DNA from 2 places in the Bacillus sp. C-3-6 genome. Region 2 is predicted to be linked to the other one. Evidence: a T-box and tRNA genes for the amino acid it is inferred to sense, from the RefSeq annotation. Region 2 holds a T-box; the other holds one or more tRNA genes.
The links. A T-box is a leader RNA that pairs with one kind of tRNA and senses whether it is charged. The one in region 2 lies ahead of ileS2 (isoleucine--tRNA ligase), so its partner is inferred to be a tRNA-Ile.

Region 1 (3,383 bases), 2.3 Mb from region 2:
GGTCGGCGGTTCGATCCCGTCATCCTCCACCATATATGTCGGAGGGGTAGCGAAGTGGCTAAACGCGGCGGACTGTAAATCCGCTCCTTCGGGTTCGGCAGTTCGAATCTGCCCCCCTCCACCATTCTTAATTAATGGGCTATAGCCAAGCGGTAAGGCAACGGACTTTGACTCCGTCATGCGCTGGTTCGAATCCAGCTAGCCCAGCCATTAAGAGCCATTAGCTCAGTTGGTAGAGCATCTGACTTTTAATCAGAGGGTCGAAGGTTCGAATCCTTCATGGCTCACCATTTTTAATAAAACATGCGGGTGTGGCGGAATTGGCAGACGCACTAGACTTAGGATCTAGCGCCTTTGGCGTGGGGGTTCGACTCCCTTCACCCGCACTTTTAATAAAATAACTCATACATGTCTTGCGGAAGTAGTTCAGTGGTAGAATACAACCTTGCCAAGGTTGGGGTCGCGGGTTCGAATCCCGTCTTCCGCTCCAATTTTCAATATGACATGCCGGGGTGGCGGAACAGGCAGACGCACAGGACTTAAAATCCTGCGGTGGGTGACCACCGTGCGGGTTCGACCCCCGCCCTCGGCACCATATGCGCCCGTAGCTCAATTGGATAGAGCGTTTGACTACGGATCAAGAGGTTAGGGGTTCGACTCCTCTCGGGCGCGCTTTTATTAACGGGAAGTGGCTCAGCTTGGTAGAGCACCTGGTTTGGGACCAGGGGGTCGCAGGTTCAAATCCTGTCTTCCCGATATTCAAAAAAACATGGGGCCTTAGCTCAGCTGGGAGAGCGCCTGCCTTGCACGCAGGAGGTCAGCGGTTCGATCCCGCTAGGCTCCACTTTATTTAATATATGTCTCGGAGGTATACCCAAGTTCGGCTGAAGGGATCGGTCTTGAAAACCGACAGGCGGTGAGAATCGCGCGGGGGTTCGAATCCCTCTACCTCCTCCATTTTTAAAAATGGTTTAGACATATAATAATAAAATATTTATTTTTTTCCTTCATGGAGGTATACCCAAGTTCGGCTGAAGGGATCGGTCTTGAAAACCGACAGGCGGCGAGAGTCGCGCGGGGGTTCGAATCCCTCTACCTCCTCCATTTTTTAATTTAATATTGTCGCGGGGTGGAGCAGCACGGTAGCTCGTCGGGCTCATAACCCGAAGGTCGCAGGTTCAAATCCTGTCCCCGCAACCAAATGGTCCCGTGGTGTAGTGGTTAACATGCCTGCCTGTCACGCAGGAGATCGCCGGTTCGACCCCGGTCGGGACCGCCATTTATGTTGGCTCGGTAGCTCAGTCGGTAGAGCAGAGGACTGAAAATCCTCGTGTCGGCGGTTCGATTCCGTCCCGAGCCACCATTTTTTTATGCCGGCTTAGCTCAATTGGTAGAGCAACTGACTTGTAATCAGTAGGTTGGGGGTTCAAGTCCTCTAGCCGGCATCATTTAGGGGCATAGTTTAAAGGTAGAACTGAGGTCTCCAAAACCTCCAGTGTGGGTTCGATTCCTACTGCCCCTGTAAAGTATATGGGCCTATAGCTCAGCTGGTTAGAGCGCACGCCTGATAAGCGTGAGGTCGATGGTTCGAGTCCATTTAGGCCCACCATATATTATTCCGCAGTAGCTCAGTGGTAGAGCTATCGGCTGTTAACCGATCGGTCGTAGGTTCGAGTCCTACCTGCGGAGCCATGGCCCGTTGGTCAAGTGGTTAAGACACCGCCCTTTCACGGCGGTAACACGGGTTCGAATCCCGTACGGGTCATACAAAAAAGAGTCAGCATTATGCTGGCTCTTTTTTATTTTGTTGATCCTTTTTATCATTTTACTTTCCAGAAATAAATAAAGGAATTTTGGAAAAGCTATGGTATGTATAAAAAGGAGGAAATAAATAATGACACGAGTTAGAGACTTAATGAGTACCCATATTGTACATTGTACACCGCTAGACAATGTATATGAGGCAGCTGTAAAAATGAAGGAAGAATCGGTTGGGTTAATTCCTGTTGTTGAAAATGAGCAGGTTGTTGGGCTTGTTACTGATCGAGATTTAGTTGTTCGAGGGATTGCTGAAAAACATCCTGGATCTAATAAAATTACAAATGTAATGACAACAAATATTATCTCAGTTTCTCCAAATGATTCTATTGAAAAAGCTACAGAGCTAATGGCACAGTATCAAATTAGACGGTTACCAGTAGTTGATAGTGGTCAGCTTATTGGCATGTTAGCACTAGGAGATTTAGCTATAAGGGAATCGGCAGATGATCAAGCTGGATTTGCCTTGAGCGAAATCTCAGAGCGTACAGAGTAAATTGAAACTTTAATTAACCGAGATTTTAATGGTCACTTATAAAGAGCTAAATTATATATAAAGTTCAGATGCATTATTCTAGTATATATGGATTAAACTAATATGTTAGCGTGATGTATCTGAGACATTATATAATAAGGATATGGTTAATAATTTCCACAGTTTTTTTAAATTTGTTATTCTTCATTTTTAATAAGAGAAAAGATGATATACTGATAGATATAAGTATTATGAGGGATTTTGAATATAACAATATTAATTTTTAGTGGTACGATAATAAATTAATATTTCCTACATAGATGAAAAGGGAAGGGGAATTATATGAAGGCTGTACAGGGCGATCCAAATTGGAATTTGGTTACAGATACATATATAGAACCAAATAATTTCGCTGAATTATTTTCTTTGCTTGTACCTTGTCACCCAAAAGGTGAGGGGAAAGAACGAACTATATTAGTATGGAAAGAGAAAGAATTTTATAAAGAAGAAAATTTAGCGGCATTTATCGTATATGGCATGAATAAAGTAAAGAATTTACCGCAGTTTCATAAAGATGAAATTCCAACTTTAGTGCGTATTCTTCGCTTATGCCAAGAGATTGGTTGGTATGAAGAGGCAAATGCTTTTATGATAGCACAAGGATTAGCTGAGTTTGTTCATACTTCATTGGAATATGAAACATGGGATCTTTTGACGCAATCAGTTGCTTTAAACTATTTAATTATTAAATATCGTATAGGTGAATTGACAGATAGGGATATTGAAATTTGGGATAGAGTTAAATTTAATGAGAAATGTATAACCGATTGTAAACATTTATTATCTCATAAAGAAGTATTGGAATTTACATTCTTTTATATGTGTAAGAGAGCGAAATCATTATCAAAAGAGCAATTAAATAGTGATATGATGAGTTTAGCAATGTATTGTAATACTTTCGTATATGATTTATATACACATGATTTATTACGGAAATATCGTAAGTGTACAGATTTCCTATCATATTATGGACCTAGTCAGGCAGTTTTAGCATGTCAAAGAGCTGTATTATCTCAAATTTCCGATCGCT
Region 2 (3,383 bases):
GTTCTGCTATCGAGATTTACTCGTGGGCACTGATTATTTACATTCTCCTATCATGGTTTCCTGGTGCAAAGGAATCATCTTTTGGAGAGTTCTTGGCGCGAATTTGTGAACCGTATTTAGAACCATTCCGCAGATTTATTCCGCCGCTTGGTATGATTGATATTTCTCCACTCGTTGCGATTTTTGCGTTAAAACTTGCTAAAAGTGGTTTGTTCAGTTTGTTCAGCTATTTCTTATAGTAAGAGGTTAAATACATGAGCATTTACGAACATTTTAGGCCTGATGAAGAGGTCTTTGTAGATAAAGTGCTGGAGTGGAAGCGAACAGCGGAGTACCATCAAGTGAAATTAACAGATTTCCTTGATCCAAGACAGCAACAAATTGTTTCTATGGTAATTGGACAAGGAGATGTCGCTGTACAATTTGGTGGTGCAACGCCTAATGCAGAGCGTAAAAGAGCACTCATTTATCCAGACTATCTAGAATTAAATGAAGAAGAATTTCAAGTAGAAGTATTAGAAATTGACTATCCTTCCAAGTTTTATACGCTAGAACATAGGCAAATATTAGGTACATTTATGTCTCTTGGTTTAACGAGAGAAAAATGTGGTGATATTTTGCTGCAAGAAAATCGTGCCCAAATTGTAGTTGCGAAAGAAATCGTATCGTACATTGAGATGAACTTACAAGCAATAGGAAAAGTAAAAGTCTCCTTATCAGCAGTACAAGGAGAACAAATTCTACAAATACATGAAACGTGGGGGGAGAAATCTGGAACGGTTTCTTCACTTCGTTTAGATGTTATGTTAGCTGAAATGTTACATTTATCTAGACAGAAAGTACAACCTTTCATAAAAAATGGTTTAGTAAAAGTCAATTGGAAAACAGTGGAGCAAACTTCTTATGAATGTTATCCAGGAGACGTTTTTTCTGTTAGAGGATATGGCCGAAGTAAATTATTTTCTGTAGAAGGTAGAACAAAACGCGACAAATGGAGAATTTTGTATGGTATACTAAAATGATTGGTTTTTTAGAAGGAAATCCTCCTATTTTGTCGAAGAAAAGATATAATTGAAAGAGGAAATTTAGATAACTACTTGGAGGTGGCGTTGTGCCGTTAACACCATTAGATATTCATAACAAAGAATTTGGTCGCGGATTCCGTGGCTATGATGAAGATCAAGTAAATGAGTTTCTTGATCAAATTATCAAAGATTATGAATTGGTCATTCGTGAGAAAAAAGCTTTAGAAGAAAAAGTTGCGCAGTTAGAAGGGAAGTTAGATCATTTCTCTAATATTGAAGATACGTTAAACAAATCTATCGTTGTTGCGCAAGAAGCAGCGGAAGAAGTAAAACGTAATGCGCAAAAAGAAGCGAAATTAATTGTGCGTGAAGCTGAAAAGAATGCTGATCGTATTATTAACGAAGCATTAGTAAAATCAAGAAAAGTTGCTTTTGATATTGAAGAGCTAAAGAAACAAGCGAAAGTATTCCGAACTCGTTTCCGTATGTTATTAGAAACACAGCTTGAAATGTTAAACAACGATGATTGGGATAAACTAATTGAGTTAGAAGACGAAGTAGATGAACTGTTGAAAAAAGAAGAAACAGTGTAAGCTTGACGTTTTTCTCATTATTACATATAATTTTAAACAACATATTTATTAAGAAAAACGAAGATAGGGATAAGTACCTTTTCAAACCTTATATAGCGAACTGAGGATGGTGTAAGCTCAGGATAAGGAGATAGTGGGAATATCACCCTGGAGTTCCGCGCTGAACAAATAGAGTAAGCGTAGGCGTGTATTCGCGTTAAGAATATAAAGAGGATTCTATACATATGTATATGATCTACTAGGGTGGTACCGCGGGAGACTTTCTCGTCCCTTTTTGGGATGAGAAAGTCTCTTTTTTATTCCGTTTTTTAAGTATTTCTTTTATACATGTAAGGAGGAATTGAGCATGGAGTACAAAAATACATTACTGATGCCGAAAACAGAGTTCCCAATGCGTGGGAACTTACCAAAACGTGAGCCTGCAATGCAAGAAAAATGGGCTGAAATGAATATTTACGAAAAAGTACAAGAACATACAAAAGGTCGTCCTTTATTTGTATTGCATGATGGACCTCCATATGCGAATGGTGACATTCATATGGGACATGCATTAAATAAAGTATTAAAAGACTTTATTGTTCGTTATAAATCAATGACTGGTTTTAGTGCGCCATATGTTCCAGGATGGGATACGCACGGTTTACCAATTGAACAAGCTTTAACAAATAAAGGCGTAAAACGTAAAGAAATGACAGTTGCTGAGTTCCGTAAGTTATGTGCAGAGTATGCATATGAACAAGTAGAACGTCAACGTGAACAATTTAAGCGTTTAGGTGTACGTGCAGATTGGGATAATCCATATATTACTTTAGAGCCAGCTTATGAAGCACAACAAATTAAAGTGTTTGGTGACATGGCGAAAAAAGGTTATATCTATAAAGGTCAAAAACCAGTTTACTGGTCTCCAACGAGTGAATCTGCTTTAGCAGAAGCTGAAATTGAATATCAAGATAAAAAATCAGCATCTATTTACGTAGCATTCCCTGTAAAAGATGGAAAGAATGTATTAGAAGGTGATGAAAAGTACATCATTTGGACAACAACACCTTGGACATTACCTGCAAACTTAGGTATTTCTGTTCACCCAGAGCTTGAATATAGTATTGTAAAAGTAAATGATGAGAAATATATCATTGCTTCTGAGCTGTTTGAGACAGTTGCAAAAACGTTAGAGTGGGAAAATGCTGAAGTTGTGAAAACAGTAAAAGGTAGCGAACTTGAGTACACAGTTGCAAAACATCCATTCTACGATCGTGATTCATTAGTTATGCTAGGAGATCACGTAACAACAGATGCAGGTACAGGTTGTGTTCATACAGCACCAGGACACGGGGAAGATGACTTCGTTGTTGGTAAAAAGTATGGATTAGAAGTACTTTGCCCAGTCGATGATAAAGGTGTATTAACAAATGAAGCACCTGGATTTGAAGGCTTATTCTATGATAAAGCTAACAAGCCGATTACAGAAAAATTAGAAGAAGTAGGCGCGTTACTGAAACTAACATTCATTACGCATTCATACCCACATGATTGGAGAACGAAAAAACCAATTATTTTCCGTGCGACAGCGCAGTGGTTTGCATCTATTGAAGCATTCCGTAAAGAATTAATAGAAGCTGTAGCGGAAACGAAATGGGTACCAGCATGGGGAGAAACTCGTCTTCATAATATGGTTCGTGACCGTGGTGACTGGTGTATTTCTCGTCAGCGTGCATGGGGTGTGCCAATTCCGGTATTCTATGCTGAGAATGGTGATCCAATTATT

Region 1: it encodes a tRNA-Ile, which carries the amino acid that the T-box ahead of ileS2 (isoleucine--tRNA ligase) is inferred to sense. The anticodon was not compared.

The regions. Positions count from the first base shown of each region.
Region 1 is NZ_CM137247.1:766,841-770,223, forward strand. Features, by position in the region: tRNA gene ACW0JX_RS03800 (tRNA-Val) at 1-32, shown strand, start outside; tRNA gene ACW0JX_RS03805 (tRNA-Tyr) at 41-124, shown strand; tRNA gene ACW0JX_RS03810 (tRNA-Gln) at 136-210, shown strand; tRNA gene ACW0JX_RS03815 (tRNA-Lys) at 215-290, shown strand; tRNA gene ACW0JX_RS03820 (tRNA-Leu) at 306-386, shown strand; tRNA gene ACW0JX_RS03825 (tRNA-Gly) at 416-490, shown strand; tRNA gene ACW0JX_RS03830 (tRNA-Leu) at 507-595, shown strand; tRNA gene ACW0JX_RS03835 (tRNA-Arg) at 599-672, shown strand; tRNA gene ACW0JX_RS03840 (tRNA-Pro) at 683-756, shown strand; tRNA gene ACW0JX_RS03845 (tRNA-Ala) at 772-844, shown strand; tRNA gene ACW0JX_RS03850 (tRNA-Ser) at 865-957, shown strand; tRNA gene ACW0JX_RS03855 (tRNA-Ser) at 1,012-1,104, shown strand; tRNA gene ACW0JX_RS03860 (tRNA-Met) at 1,124-1,200, shown strand; tRNA gene ACW0JX_RS03865 (tRNA-Asp) at 1,204-1,279, shown strand; tRNA gene ACW0JX_RS03870 (tRNA-Phe) at 1,288-1,363, shown strand; tRNA gene ACW0JX_RS03875 (tRNA-Thr) at 1,373-1,445, shown strand; tRNA gene ACW0JX_RS03880 (tRNA-Trp) at 1,452-1,522, shown strand; tRNA gene ACW0JX_RS03885 (tRNA-Ile) at 1,533-1,609, shown strand; tRNA gene ACW0JX_RS03890 (tRNA-Asn) at 1,618-1,692, shown strand; tRNA gene ACW0JX_RS03895 (tRNA-Glu) at 1,694-1,765, shown strand; gene ACW0JX_RS03900 (CBS domain-containing protein) at 1,895-2,314, shown strand; gene ACW0JX_RS03905 (DUF3965 domain-containing protein) at 2,636-3,383, shown strand, end outside.
Region 2 is NZ_CM137247.1:3,718,199-3,721,581, reverse strand. Features, by position in the region: gene ACW0JX_RS18910 (YggT family protein) at 1-239, shown strand, start outside; gene ACW0JX_RS18905 (YlmH family RNA-binding protein) at 255-1,022, shown strand; gene divIVA (septum site-determining protein DivIVA) at 1,112-1,618, shown strand; T-box leader at 1,670-1,893, shown strand; gene ileS2 (isoleucine--tRNA ligase) at 1,965-3,383, shown strand, end outside.